DNA from 3 places in the Candidatus Arthromitus sp. SFB-rat-Yit genome. Region 1 is predicted to be linked to each of the others. Evidence: predicted binding sites of a transcription regulator. Region 1 holds the regulator's gene; each other region holds the start of a gene.
What was found. The regulator Rex, encoded in region 1, represses fermentation and respiration genes when NADH is low (regulators of the CRP and FNR family bind a similar motif). The targets are predictions, from matches to a motif close to ATTGTTAANNNNTTAACAAT.

Region 2: a site for Rex is predicted at 3,228-3,247, ahead of adhE (bifunctional acetaldehyde-CoA/alcohol dehydrogenase). Genes of this name have one in related genera too.
Region 3: a site for Rex is predicted at 3,559-3,578, ahead of gap (type I glyceraldehyde-3-phosphate dehydrogenase). Genes of this name have one in related genera too.

The regions. Positions count from the first base shown of each region.
Region 1 is NC_016012.1:322,026-327,151, forward strand. Features, by position in the region: partial or broken gene rpe (ribulose-phosphate 3-epimerase) at 37-704, shown strand; gene RATSFB_RS01455 (hypothetical protein) at 781-1,332, shown strand; gene RATSFB_RS01460 (hypothetical protein) at 1,325-1,810, shown strand; gene RATSFB_RS01465 (redox-sensing transcriptional repressor Rex) at 1,914-2,540, shown strand; gene RATSFB_RS01470 (DNA-3-methyladenine glycosylase family protein) at 2,550-3,425, shown strand; gene RATSFB_RS01475 (hypothetical protein) at 3,510-4,889, shown strand; gene RATSFB_RS01480 (hypothetical protein) at 4,982-5,126, shown strand, end outside.
Region 2 is NC_016012.1:1,352,411-1,357,536, forward strand. Features, by position in the region: gene RATSFB_RS06235 (glucoamylase family protein) at 1-3,074, opposite strand, end outside; gene adhE (bifunctional acetaldehyde-CoA/alcohol dehydrogenase) at 3,376-5,126, shown strand, end outside.
Region 3 is NC_016012.1:164,457-169,582, reverse strand. Features, by position in the region: gene gpmI (2,3-bisphosphoglycerate-independent phosphoglycerate mutase) at 1-337, opposite strand, end outside; gene tpiA (triose-phosphate isomerase) at 351-1,097, opposite strand; gene RATSFB_RS00755 (phosphoglycerate kinase) at 1,115-2,308, opposite strand; gene gap (type I glyceraldehyde-3-phosphate dehydrogenase) at 2,382-3,389, opposite strand; gene RATSFB_RS00745 (hypothetical protein) at 3,635-4,477, opposite strand; gene RATSFB_RS00740 (ABC transporter permease) at 4,506-5,126, opposite strand, start outside.

The sequences.
Region 1 (5,126 bases):
ATATATTTGCTATATAAAACTTATTGGAGGAAAGAAATGGATAACGTAATAAACCCATCAATTTTATCAGCAAATTTTATTAATTTAGAAAAAGATTTATATCAATTAAAAGAAAGTGGAATAAATAAGATACATGTTGATATTATGGATGGTCATTTTGTACCTAATATAGCTTTTGGTATTGATCAAATAAAACAATTAAAAGAATTTACAGATTTTTATTTAGATTGTCATATTATGGCTAGTAATCCTGAAGTTATAGTAGAAAAATTAATAGATATTTCTGTTGGATGTATAACGCTACATGAAGAATCAAGTAATCATGTTTATAAATTTATACAGGAAATAAAAAAAATAATATTGATTGTGGTGTAGCTTTAAATCCAGGCACATCTATTTATAATATTATAGATTTATTAGATATAGTTGATAAAATATTGATAATGACAGTTAATCCTGGATTTGGAGGACAAAAATTTATAGAACATATGATTAGAAAGATAACATTATTAAATGATATGATAAATGAATATAATATTAAAGATAAAATTATACAAGTAGATGGTGGAATTAAAGCCTCTAATATCGATATAATATACGATTTAGGAGTTAGGGATATAGTTGTAGGTTCAGATATTTTTAATGATAAACCAATTTATGATAATCTAAATAGATTAAAAAATAAGATAAGTCGACTTATTTAGGTTGACTTATCTTATTTTTGTATATAAAGTTTTAAAAATGAAATAATCTATATTAAAATAGGAGGTAAGTATATTTTTGACTAAATATTTTTTTGTTATAGTAATGGTTTTTTTAATTAATAAGTTATTAGTTTTTATTAGATCATATCTTGAAAATAGATTTAAAAATAACTTAAAAACAAGATCTATAATTAGTAGGAGGGATTTAATAAATTATGGGGTAGATTATTACTTATTGTTATGTAAATATATAGTATCCAAAATGAAAAACGTAGATGATATCATTATTGAAGATATTACCGGTAGGGAAGTTGTAGATATAAAGTTTAATCAAAATGGCAAAAAAGTATACTGCTCGTGCATATTGAAAGATGTATTAGAAAATGGAGATATTAATTTAGCTACATATGATGAAGTATTGGAATTAATAAATTATATGATTAGGGATAATGTAAATAAAGGTATAATATTTGTTAATTCTAATCTTATGGACGATGCAATTAGATTTGTAAATAATATAAATTTAAATTCTAATAAGTATATAATAGATATAATAAATGGATATGATATAATTAAATTTGCACGCAAACGAAATGAAGAATATACTGAGGGGAGCGTATATGCTTAATTTTTATGGAGTTTTAATATTTATATGTGTATTAATTATGTTACCAATTTTACTTAATATATTTGATAACTTACTTAATATATTTAAAATATTAAATAATAAAGTATTTATATTAAATAAGGTTTTAGAATTTAATGATTTAGAGTTCTCCGACTTTGCGTTGGATTTTTTAACTCGAGCATATAATTATAAATTTGAAATTAAAAATAATGATATATATTTATATGATGATATTTGTAAATGGTTGTTGTATTATGATAATAGAAATTCAAATATATTAAATTTACATGATATTAGAAATATAATTGCTATTTTTGAGAGTAAAGGATGTAAAAATATATTTATTTTTACGACAAGCATTATAAGCGATAGTATTAGAAGTTATTTAGATAGTATGAATGATTATAAGTTTAAGATTATTCATGGAGAAGATTTTAAATTAGATTATAATCAGTTAGTTAGTAAATTTTATTGTTAGAATATTTGTACTTATTTTATTTTTAAATAGTGTAAAATTAGTTGGTCGTATTTATGATGAATAAATTTAGAAATTGATATTTACTATTAGAGGAGGTTATATAATGATTTCTAGCAAAATATCTAAGGTAGTAATAAAAAGATTACCTAAGTATTTGAGAGTTTTAGAGGGTTTTTTGATAAGGGAGATTGAGAGGGTATCATCTAAAGAACTTGCAATTAAATTGGGTTCTACAGCATCTCAAGTTAGGCAAGATTTTAATTGTTTTGGAGATTTTGGACAACATGGATATGGATATAAAGTAAAGGAATTATATTTAAAAATTAAGGAAATATTGGGTTTAAATAAAAAGTATAGTTGTATTGTCGTAGGTGCTGGTAATATAGGACAAGCTATTATGAATTATTCTAAATTTTTTACTATGGGTTTTAATATAGAAGCTATATTTGATATAAATCCTAAGATTATTGGATTATCTTTTAGAGAAGTTGAGGTATTGGATGTAGAATTATTGATTGACTATGTAAAAAATAATAAAATTGATCTAGCTATATTATGTATACCTGAGCTTCAAGTAGAATCTATATATACAATATTAAAAGATAGAGTGACTGGGATTTGGAATTTTGCAACGGTTGATTTACTATCTACTGAAAAAACATTTGTTGAAAATGTAAATTTAAATGATAGTTTATTTACGTTGACATACTTTATAAATAATGGAGTTTAAATATAAATAATGGAGTTTAAAAATTATAGTTGTATAGATAATAGAGTAATTGTAGAGAAAATAGAAAACTTTGTATTAAAACATATATTTGAAAATGGTCAGTGTTTCAGATGGGAACGTACTGATACAGGTACATATATTGTTGTTGCAAAAGAAAGAGTTATAGAATTAGAAATGGATAATTTTAATTTAATTATACATAATTCAAATTTAGAAGATTTTGAAAATATTTGGATAGATTATTTTGATTTTGAAAGAAATTATTCGAAGTTAAAGAAAAATTTAAAGCAGGATAAATACTTATATGAAGCTATTAATTTTGGATATGGTCTTAGAATATTGAATCAAGATCCATTTGAAATGATTTTATCTTTTATAATTTCATCTAATAATAGGATACCTATGATAAAAAAGGCTATATCAAATATTAGTGAAAGATATGGTGATTCTATTTCATATAAAGGTAAAATATATTATAAATTTCCAAGTTTAGATAAATTGTCTACTGTGACTCAAGAGGAATTAAGAGAATGTGGTGTTGGATTTAGAGATAAATACTTGTATAATACTATCAAATTACTCAGTGAAGAGAATGATATTGAATATATTATGAATTTAGGTGATGATTTATGTCATAAAGAATTACAAAAATTTAATGGTGTTGGAGTCAAAGTAGCTGATTGTATAATGTTGTTTTCTATGAAAAAATATTCAGCATTTCCAGTTGATGTTTGGGTAAAAAGGGCTATGATGAAATTTTATGTAGCACCAGATACTTCATTAAAGGGTATACGTGATTTTGGAAGAAATTTATTTAAAGATTTAAGTGGGCTTGCCCAGCAATATTTATTTTATTATGTAAGAGAAAATAATATAAAAATTTAAATAATATTGCTTGTTTTAAAACTTTTTTAGATAATAAAACTGTCATTATTTATGTAAGATGATTAAATTGAGAGGTATATAAAAATGAGTAAAAGTAAAATATTATCTTTAGGGTTGGCTAGTTCCTTATTTATGTTTGGTATGAATTTAAATGCTAATGCTGTTGGTAATAGTGGAATTGTATTTGAATTAAAGGATAATAAATTGGATGAAATTGAAGGATATAGTAAAATAGATATATTAGGAAGTGAATATGATTTAGTTGATGTAAATAGTGCAGTTATACAAGCTATTGCTAAGATGTTTGATATAATAAATGAGAATAGTATACCTAGTGATAAAATTGATGAATATAAGAAAGAAATTAAGTATTTATTAGATGATTATAATAAGGATCCTAAAAAATATGAAACGTTTCCAATGACGTTAGAAATTGGTCCTGCTACTTTTTTGAGAGATGAAATAATTATTGTACAAAATAAAATTAAAGATTTAAGAATAGAACAAGATAATATAAAGATAAGTGATAATGATCAAAGTTATATAGATCAAAAAATTAATGAATTGCAAAGAATTATAGATAGTTTATCTAATTGGATAAATTATTCTGTAGTTAATTTTAAATCATCAGAATATAAGCAGACGTTTACTGAGGATTTATTTAAAACAAATGAAACTGATGTTCGACAGTTAATTAGTATAATTTGTACTGATAGAGAATATAAAGATGTTTATTCTATTAGGGTAAATTCTGATGGTAGTTTTAGTGTAGATGGAAAAGAAATTTCAGATTTGAGTGATATTATTAAAAATGGACTGGAATATGAAAATTTGAAGATAAGAAATCTTAATAAAGAAATAGAGATGGTTAAATCATCTAAAATATCTACCATTGATCAAGATAATATAATAAATGAATTAAATAAACAAATTGAAAATGTTAAAGCGTATTCTTTAGGGCAAGAGATTATATTATTAAATCTAGAGATAGATTCAATTAAGAGTTCGAAATTAAGTATAGAAGCTATTAATGCGAGAGTAGAAGAATTAATTAGTAATATTAAGGTAAAATTAGAAAGTTTGAAAAATCATAATATCAATCCTGAATATGTGATTAAAGATTTTGAGATTGGAAAAGCACCTGTGTATTTTGGTTATGTTTTAGAAGGTGAAAATGGTTTCTCTATAAAATTAAGTTTAGATTCTAATTCTAAAATATTTGTTGAAAATGTAATTGGTGATGGATATGAATTTACAGATGATCAAAGAAATATGTTAAGAAATATATTAATTCAAAAAATCGATGATAGTACAAAAAAAATTAGTGAATTTAAAAATAAGAAATTAGAAATTTTAGAAGGTTTAAATGAGAATAAGTATTATTTGGTTAATTCTATAGAAAAGGATATTGCTGTATTAGAAAATGATATTTCAAATTATAAAATAATGATTGCTCAAATTTAAATAAGACTCTTTTAGAGTCTTATTTTTTTACATAAAATTAAATTTATAAAGACAAAATACATATATAAATAATGTTTTTAAGAGGTATTTTTATGGAATTGAGTATAGATGTTTTGAATAGTAAGCTTAATTTCCTTTATATTCTTGTAGATGGTATAAGTAAACATATTAATGTTAATTTTGATTTCTTTACGTTTGTTATAAACAATAATTTGACGTGTACTGATATTGTATTGA
Region 2 (5,126 bases), 490 kb from region 1:
TGACCTCTATGAGTTGGTAGCATATCTATCGAATCCAAAATATGTTTTAATTTTTCTACCATGTCAATGAATGTTATAAATCCAAAGTCCCTCCCTGATATAAAAGAAGTTAAACTCATACCTATATTAGTTGGAGATGTTTTTTTAGCTATACCAATAAAAGGATCTTCTTGATAATTGTCACAAACTAAATAATTTGTGCTATCATTAACAAAATCTTCAAAGTAAGCAAATATACTCCTTGATAATGATCTTAAAAATATATTTTGTTTAGAATCTACACGTGCCCTTACTACTCTATATTTTTGAGATAATCCATACGCTATAAATGGTGATAAAATAAACATAACCGATAATAAAATCATCTCATGTAATTTATAATAAATACTTAATGTCAAAAATAAACCCCCAAATATTAATCCTGGGAACATAGATATTAAATAATTTATCAATAAATTACTAGACTCTTTTTCAACTTCACTAAATGTTTTCCATTCTAATAAATTCTTCTTCGTAAACACAAGTCTTACAAAAACTCTAACTATAGCATCAAAAGTTATATATGCATGATACGGTATAAATGAAAACATTACAAAACTCTGTATCAATCTATCCTTTAATTCATTAATACTAAATATCAATCTATCTTTAGATACTTTATTTAAATTAATAGATGATATATTTAAAATAAATGGAAATATAATACCCAAAGCTAACACTCCGTAATATATATCCCTATATCTGACTCCTATAAATAACAATCCAATAATAAGAATTAAATAGCTTATAGGTAGTAAACTTCTTCTTAAATTATCTAATATTTTATATTTAGAAATAAAATTAATACCGCGCCCATTTATCAAATAAGGTATTAATTGTAAATCTCCCCGATTCCATCTATGTAATCTCATGAAATTTGATAATATATTTGATGGAAAACATTCTTGAAATTCAATGTCAGAGCTAAAAGAAACTCTTGAAAAACACCCTTCTATTAAATCATGACTTAATATTCTATCTTCTGGTATAACATCCCACATTATTTTATCAAATACATCTATATCTATAATTCCCTTACCAATAAATATACTCTCGGAAAAAATATCATGATATATATTAGAAATTGTTAAATTATATGACGGCGTTTCTGTATTGCCACAAAATAGCTTTGAGTAAATAGTATTTAAAGAACTTTTAAATGATATCGATACCTTAGGTTGAATTATTCCATATCCTCGTACAACTTTATTTTTATTATTTATATTTTTAACAACAGCTTTATTTAAAACATGATCTATTGCTCCAATTAATTTAAAAGCTGAATCCCTAATAATTTTAGTATCAGAATCAATTGAAATTATGTACCTTATATTCTTTAATTCTTCATAATCTAAAATATTAATTTTATAATTACTTTCCTTACCTTTAAGAAACTTTATAAATTCCATAATTTTGCCACGCTTACGTTCCCATCCCATATAAACCTTACTACTTTTATTGTAAACCTTATCCCTTATAAAAACATAAAACTTTTTAGTATTAAATTTATATTTATTATTTAAATCCTCAACTAACTTATTAACATGCTCTAAAAGTATGCTATCTTCAGATTTATCATATGAAATTGTATCAGTATAATCTAATAACAATGCAAAATATAAGTTATCATTTCTGTTACATATATACGCTAATTCTAAATTCTTTACAAGAGATTCTACCTCTTGTTGACTAATTAATAAGGATGGAATAACAATCATCGTTTTCGAACTATCAGGTATTTCTTTAGAGTAATCCATCTTAGGTACAAATTTTCTATCTGTTTTTTCTAAAAATATATAATTTATAAAATTTATCCATATATCACTTATTATCAATAAAACAAAAAAACTAAATGTAATCAATAAATATTTATTTTCAAATACATAATTCAAGCTATACAATATAAATGCTTCACTAAATATTATTAAAGATATAATACATAAAAAATAATTTATTTTAGTGCTTATATGTTTCCTTTTAATATTTTTAAATCTATATACCCCTTCATCAATTAAATAATATCCAATATGTCTTGAATAACCCGTATTTCCATTTAAACTTAGCTTTACAATATTTACCGCTTCTTCATATTCATTTAATTTATTTATTTTACAAATCCTATTTAGAGTACTTCTATAATGATTTCTACTCTCGTAATCCATATTAGGATATACTCCTGATGGATCTTTCATAAATTCGTTATGTACAGAACTAACATTCTCTAAATGAAATTTCCAATTAAAATTAAACAAATTTTTCAATGATTGTATGTACATGCTTATTTTAATTCTAATTTCTTTTAAATTATCTGAATTTTTTTCCACAAATTTATCATAAGTCAATTTTTCGTTATTCAATAAGTCACTCAAAAATTTATTTATTATATTGTTATCAATTCTATTTTCTTCAACAAGTTTTATAAAATAATCTACTGTATATAAGGAAACTTTATTTTTCAATAAATATGATAATTTATTTGATATCAAATTATATTTTTCATTTTTTATATATTTAATTATATTGTTAAATAATTTATATCCTTTATAACAGTCCTCTTCAATCTTTCTTATCTCATCTACCAAACCATATATTCTCTCTAGAAATACATAATTTAAAAAAAATGATACGCTATTCAATTCTTCTAAATCTAATCTACATTTACTCTCATACAAATTTAATTCTGAAAAAAATTTATCTTCTTCTATAATATTTTTTAAATTATTACAAAAATTATCACAAAATAAATATATCCTAGGAACATATGAATTATTTGATTTAATGCAATTAAATTTAATTTTTTTGAAGTACCCACTCTCTAATAAGTTAATACTCCAATTATTTATATATAAAAAATTATCCGTTAACCACATAGAAGCTTCACTTATATTACATCCTAAAGATTTTACAAAATCAATATATTTTACATTATTTAAAAATATCTTATTTTTCGTCTTGAACTCACTTAGTAAATTAACTTTTTTCTTATAAATACTCTCATATAAAATGTCTTTATTCGATAACAAATCATTTACCATAGTATATCTCCTTTTCTAGTTAAAGAGTATTAATTACATTGCAATTTCTTGAAATATATTCTATTATTACCAATTTTTTATTATATATTCACTTTTTAACATTAATATATGAATTAACTATTGATGTTTTTTTGATATTAATGATATAATATACTTGTTATTTAAATAACAATTTAGGTTATTTAAATAACAAGTATAATTTTTTTTTATTAAGAACAGTAATATAATTAAGTAATTATCGCTATTAATTTAGTGCTACTACGTATTACTTAATTAATTAAATTGGAGGTTATTAATATACATGAAATCAAAAAATCAAATACTAGAGAAAGAAATTTCAAATATAAATTCAGTTATTAACTCCCTACTAGATAATGCTAAAAAAGCTGAAAAGAAACTTTTAGAATTAAATCAAGAACAAATAGATAAAATTGTATCTTCTATGTGCATCGCTGGTGCAAGTAAAAATATAGAATTATCAAAATTAGCTGTTGAAGAAACTAAACGTGGAGTTTTTGAAGATAAAGTTATTAAAAACCTTTTTGCTACTGAATATATACATCATGATATTAAACATATTAAAACTGTTGGTATTATAAATGATGATCCTAACAAAGACTATTTTAATGTTGCTGAACCTGTTGGTGTTATTGCTGGAGTTACTCCTGTCACAAACCCAACATCTACTGCTATGTTTAAAGCTATAATATCAATTAAAACAAGAAATCCAATAGTGTTTGCATTCCATCCATCTGCACAAAAATGTAGCTCTGAGGCTGCCAAAATAGTTTATGATGCAGCTGTATCCGCTGGAGCTCCAGAACACTGTATTCAGTGGATAGAGGAACCATCTATTGAAGCTACTAACTTACTTATGAATCACCCTGAAATATCTCTTATTTTAGCAACGGGTGGATCTGGAATGGTTAAATCTGCATATAGCTGTGGAAAACCCGCTTTAGGGGTTGGACCTGGAAACGTTCCTGCTTACCTTGAAAAAAGCTGTAACCTTCAAAGAGCTGTATCAGATATAATAATATCTAAAACTTTTGATAATGGTATGATTTGTGCATCTGAACAAGCTGCTATAGTAGATGAGGAAATTTCAAAAGAATTTGAAAAATTGATGAAAAATTTAAATTGCCATATATGCTCTCCAGATGAAACCAAAAAAGTTGAAAAATATGCATTTCCTGAAGAAAAGAATTCTTGTGTATTAAATGCTGATATAGTTGGAAAGCCTGCTACCCAAATAGCTAAAGAAGCAGGGTTTGAGGTTCCTGAAAAAACAAAAATATTAATTACAAAAATAGAATCTATAGGAGCTAATTCACCTCTATCACGTGAAAAATTAAGTCCTATACTTTCATACATTATTGTTAAAAACTCTGATGAAGGAATAGAAAAAGCTGCTCAAATGGTAGAATTTGGAGGTCTTGGACACTCTGCAGCTGTTCATTCATCAAGTGAAGATGTTATCAGAAAATTCTCAGAAAAAGTTAAAGCTGGAAGAATAGTTGTAAATGCACCATCAACTCAAGGAGCTATAGGTGATTTATATAATTCAAATAGAGCATCTTTAACACTTGGATGTGGTTCTTACGGCAAAAACTCAATAATTTCTAACGTTACCTGTGAGAATTTAATCAATTTAAAGAGAGTCGCAAGGAGAAAAAATAATATGCAATGGTTTAAGGTACCTAAGAAAATATTCTTCGAATGGGGTTCTACTTCGTATTTAGAAAAAATGCCTGATATATCTAAAGTAATGATAATCACTGACCCTGGAATGGTTAATCTTGGATATACAAACATAGTTTTAAATCATTTGAATAACAGAATAAATAAAATAAGCGTTGAAATTTTCTCTGACGTTGAACCGGATCCATCTGTTGAAACTGTATTTAATGGTGTTAAAGCTATGAACAGATTTAAACCTGATTGTATAATTGCTTTGGGTGGAGGATCTGCAATAGATGCTGCTAAATCCATGTGGTTATTCTATGAACATCCAGAAATAGACTTCAATGATATAAAATTAAAATTTGTTGA
Region 3 (5,126 bases), 160 kb from region 1:
CATGAAGGTTTGTATCGTTTTTAATACAATTATCCATCACTTTTATTAACTTTTCATTTTTGAAAAAATCTCCATCATTTATAGATTTTGTTATCCTTGTTAGTTCTTGATAAATTATTCTTCCTGTACCTATATTTAAATGACCAACCTCTGAATTCCCCATTTGACCATCTGGTAATCCAACGTTCATACCACTTGCATGTAAACCAATATTTGGATATATAGCATTAATTCTATCTATATTATCCGTTTTAGCCTTAGCTATGGAATTTCCAAATAAATCTTTAGATATACCAAATCCATCTAAAATTAATAGAACACATAAATTCTTATTCACTATGAAGCTCCTCCTAAAAATTAACAATCCTCTCAAAATCTTCAACAACTATAGAAGCTCCACCAACTAAAGCACCGTCTATATTCTCCATAGACATTTGTTCCTTTATAGTATTTGGCTTAACTGAACCACCATATAGCATGATCATATTTTCAGATATTTCCTTATTATAAATACTGCTTACAACCTTTCTTATGAAAGAAATTGTATTATCAGCGTCAATACTTGTAGCCGTTTTACCAGTTCCAATAGCCCAGATTGGCTCATACGCAATTACAACTTTGCTTGCATCTTCACTTGATATATTTAAAAATGCATTTTTAATTTGATTTGTTAGGATATTTTCCATATCACCATCTTCTTTTTCCTTCAAACTCTCTCCAACACACAAAACTGGAACAAATCCATGTTTTAAGCAAGTATGAATTTTTTTATTAACAGTTTCATCACTCTCTCCAAAGTAAATCCTTCTTTCACTATGTCCTATTAAAACATGAGAAACTCCTACACTTTTAAGCATATTTGGAGAAATTTCACCGGTAAATGCTCCCTGCTCTTCAAAGTGTACATTTTGAGCTCCTAACTTTATGTTTGATCCACTAAGTGTATTTGAAGCTAATGCAAGAGAGGTAAATGGGACACATACAACAACCTCAGTTTTAGCATCTTTAACTTTCGGAATTAATTTATTTAAAAATTTATCTGTTTCCTCAACTGTGAAATGCATTTTCCAATTTCCCATTATTACATTCTTTCTCAAAAAAGACACCTACTTCATTATTTATTATTTAAAATATCAATTCCAGGTAAAACCTTACCTTCTAATAATTCAAGAGACGCTCCTCCACCTGTAGATATATGAGTCATTTTATCTCCAAAACCTAAAATATTAACAGCTGCAGCTGAATCTCCTCCACCTATTATTGTTGTAGCATCAGATTCTGCCATAGCCTTAGCAACTTCCATTGTTCCCTTATTAAAGTTAGAAAATTCAAAAACACCCATAGGACCATTCCAAATTATAGTTTTAGCATTTTTCAATGCATCTCCGAATAATTTACTTGTTTTTTCTCCAATATCTAATCCCATAAATCCATCTTCTATATTTTCATCATTAGTAACTCTTCTAGTTGCATCATTTGAAAACTTATCAGCTATAACATGATCTATAGGAAGTAATAAGCTAACATTCTTTTCCTTAGCTTTATTTAACATATCTTTTGCATACTCTAACTTATCTTCCTCAACTAAGCTTATTCCAACTGAATAACCTTGTGCTTTTAAGAATGTATAAGCCATGCCTCCGCCTATTACCAAAGTGTCAACTTTATCTAATAAATTATTTATAACATTTATCTTATCAGAAACTTTAGCCCCTCCAAGAACAGCTAAAAATGGCTTTTTAGGATTTTCAATAGCTCCACCTAAAAATCCTAGTTCTTTTTGTATTAAAAATCCACAAACTGCAGTATCTACAAACTTAGCTACACCAACTGTAGAACAGTGCGCTCTATGGGCAGTACCAAAAGCGTCATTTACAAATATATCGCAAATAGATGCTAAATCCTTCGAAAAACCATCTTCGCACTTACCTTCTTCCGCTCTAAATCTTGTGTTCTCAAGAAGAGCTATATCTCCATTATTCATTTCACCAACTTTTCTTCTAACATCGTCATCAACAACCAAATCACTTTGTAAGAATTCTACGTTAACTCCTAAAAGCTCTGAAAGTCTTGAGGCAACAATTTTTAAACTCATTGACTTATCAGGACCTTTAACCTTACCTAGATGAGAGCAAAGTATAACCTTCCCACCATTTTTATAGGCATACTTAATTGTGTCAAGAGCCCCTAATAATCTATTTTCATCAGTTATTTTTCCGTCTACTATAGGAACATTAAAATCACATCTAATCAAAACCCTTTTACCATTTAATTGAACATCTTCTATACTTTTTTTATTAAATGTCATACTTTTCCCCCTAAACATTTTAATTATTAATAAAGGTTGATCTTAAATAAAACCAACCTTTAAATACAATATCTTATAAGCTTTTAGCAACCATTTGTGCTAAATCTGCTAATCTGTTTGAGTATCCCCATTCATTATCATACCAAGAAACAACTTTAACCATATTGCCTTCTATAACCATTGTGCATGGAGCATCAATTATTGAGCTCCTCTTATCTTGTCTGTAATCCATAGATACAAGTGGCTCTTCTTCATATCCTAAAATTCCTTTTAAATTTGTTTCTGATGCTTTTTTAAATGCAGCATTGACTTCCTCAACAGTAACTTCTCTTGAAAGCTCAGCAACCAAATCAGTGCATGAAACTGTTGGAGTTGGAACTCTCAACGCAAATCCATTTAATTTACCTTTAAGCTCTGGTAATACTAAGGCAACGGCTTTTGCAGCTCCTGTTGTTGTAGGTATCATAGACTCAGCAGCAGCTCGAGCTCTTCTCAAATCACTATGCGGTGCATCCAATATTTTTTGGTCATTTGTATAAGAATGAACTGTTGTCATAAGTCCTTTAACTATCCCAAAATTCTCATGAAGAACCTTTGCAAATGGAGCTAAACAATTTGTAGTACACGAAGCATTTGAAATTATATTATGCTTCACAGGATCATACTTATCGTTATTAACCCCCATAACTATTGTTATATCTTCATTTTTTGCTGGAGCAGAAATTAAAACTTTTTTAACACTTCCACTTATATGAACTTTGGCCTTTTCTGCATCAGTAAAGAATCCTGTGGATTCAATTACTATTTCACACCCAACACTAGACCAAGGAATATTAGCTGGTTCTCTTTCTGCAAATATTTTTACTTCATTCCCATTTACAACAATAGAATCTTCCTTAACTTCAACTGTACCTTCAAATTTTCCAAAAAGAGAATCATATTTTAACAAATGTGCTAAAGTCTTAGAATTAGTTAAATCATTTATAGCAACTACTTGTAATTCATTACCATAATTTTCAAGTAAAGCCTTAAATACATTTCTTCCTATTCTTCCAAAACCATTAATCCCTATTTTAATCATTAGAATTCCTCCTAAATTTCTAATTAAATATATTAATATCTTTAACTGATTAATTAAAAATATTCTTCGTTATTTAATTAACGTATTAAAAAATAACTAAATCTTAATTTATTTTTAAATAACTATCTAATACAAATTATAAAACATAAAATTAATTTTTTAAATAATTATTTTTTAACAAATAACAATTTTTTATATAATAAAATAAGGTTCTATAGATATACTATAGAACCTTATTTTATTAATTAAACAATATTACTTAAATACTTATTAAACACATCAACTAATTCTTTAGACATATTACTTAAATTAAACTTTATATTTCCTTCTTTAACTCCAATTGAATAATCAGTAATTTCATCGCCTTCAATCATATTTATAAAACCTTCATAGTCATATAAAACAGTTAATAAATCCTTGGAAATATCATCCATATTAAGATTAAACAAAAACTTATCATTAACATCAATCACTTCTTTAGATATATTAAATATAATATCGCTATTGTTACTACTTATAAATGATTGCACTTCATCAATATTACTAGTTGTTACATACTTAACATTTTCTAAATCTGATAATAAATCATACGCTCTTAGATTAACTTCCTTAATTCCAGCAACAAATGAATCCATAATCTCTTTATAGTCAACATAATCCTCTGAATAAAGAATAGATATACTATTTTTTCTCGTTACAACTCCACTTATTACTCCTAATATATAAGCTACGGATTTCTGATTTATTAATAAGTTATTTGTATTTACATTTTCACTATTTATATAAACCAATTTTTTTACTTTATCCGAAATATCTATATTCGAAAACTTTTTAGATATAATGTAAACATTGTTATTATTTTTCTTTTTAGATAGTAATTTATCGAAATATTCTACAAATTTTTCATCGCTAGTTATATTTAAAGTTTTAAAATTATCAAGTGACTTTTCCATATTATATTTAAAACTATATTCAGCAAGACTTTTAAATTCATCACTATAAACATAAACAACTCTGTATTTATTAGAACTACAAGAACTCATAATTAAAAATATTGCCATAAAAATAAATACATATAATCTTCTCATAAATTAGTCCCTTCTATCGATTATAAAATCATCTTTTACCCTTTTCATAGAATTCTCCCAAAGATAGTGGAGAACTACTCTTTCTTACAAAAAACACAAGTGCAACCATGGTCAATATATACGGTAACATATAATATATCTCTGTAGGTACATTAACTAAAAATTTTTGAGATAATATCTCAAATGTTTGTGATAAAGAAAAAATCATACATGCAATAAAAGTTGTATGTGGTTTCCAATTACCAAATATCATAGCAGCCAATGCTATATATCCTCTTCCATTAACCATGCCAACTCTAAACAAATTTATATTAGCAATAGATAGTGCAGCTCCACCAATACCTGCCAAAACTCCTGATAACACCACACACACAAATCTAACTTTATAAACATTTATTCCTAAGGTATCTGCAGCTTTCGGATGTTCACCAACTGCTCTAATCCTATATCCTATGCTAGTCTTATATAAAATAAACCATGATAATACAACAACTACAATCGCACCTATTACAAACCAATTTAATTCAGATAATAATTTGCCTACAATAGGTATATTCTCAAACATTTCTTTAGGATACGGTACTACTTTAACTGTATCCGTTTGTCCCTGGGACCCAAATAAAACTTGTATTAAATAACTTGTTATAGA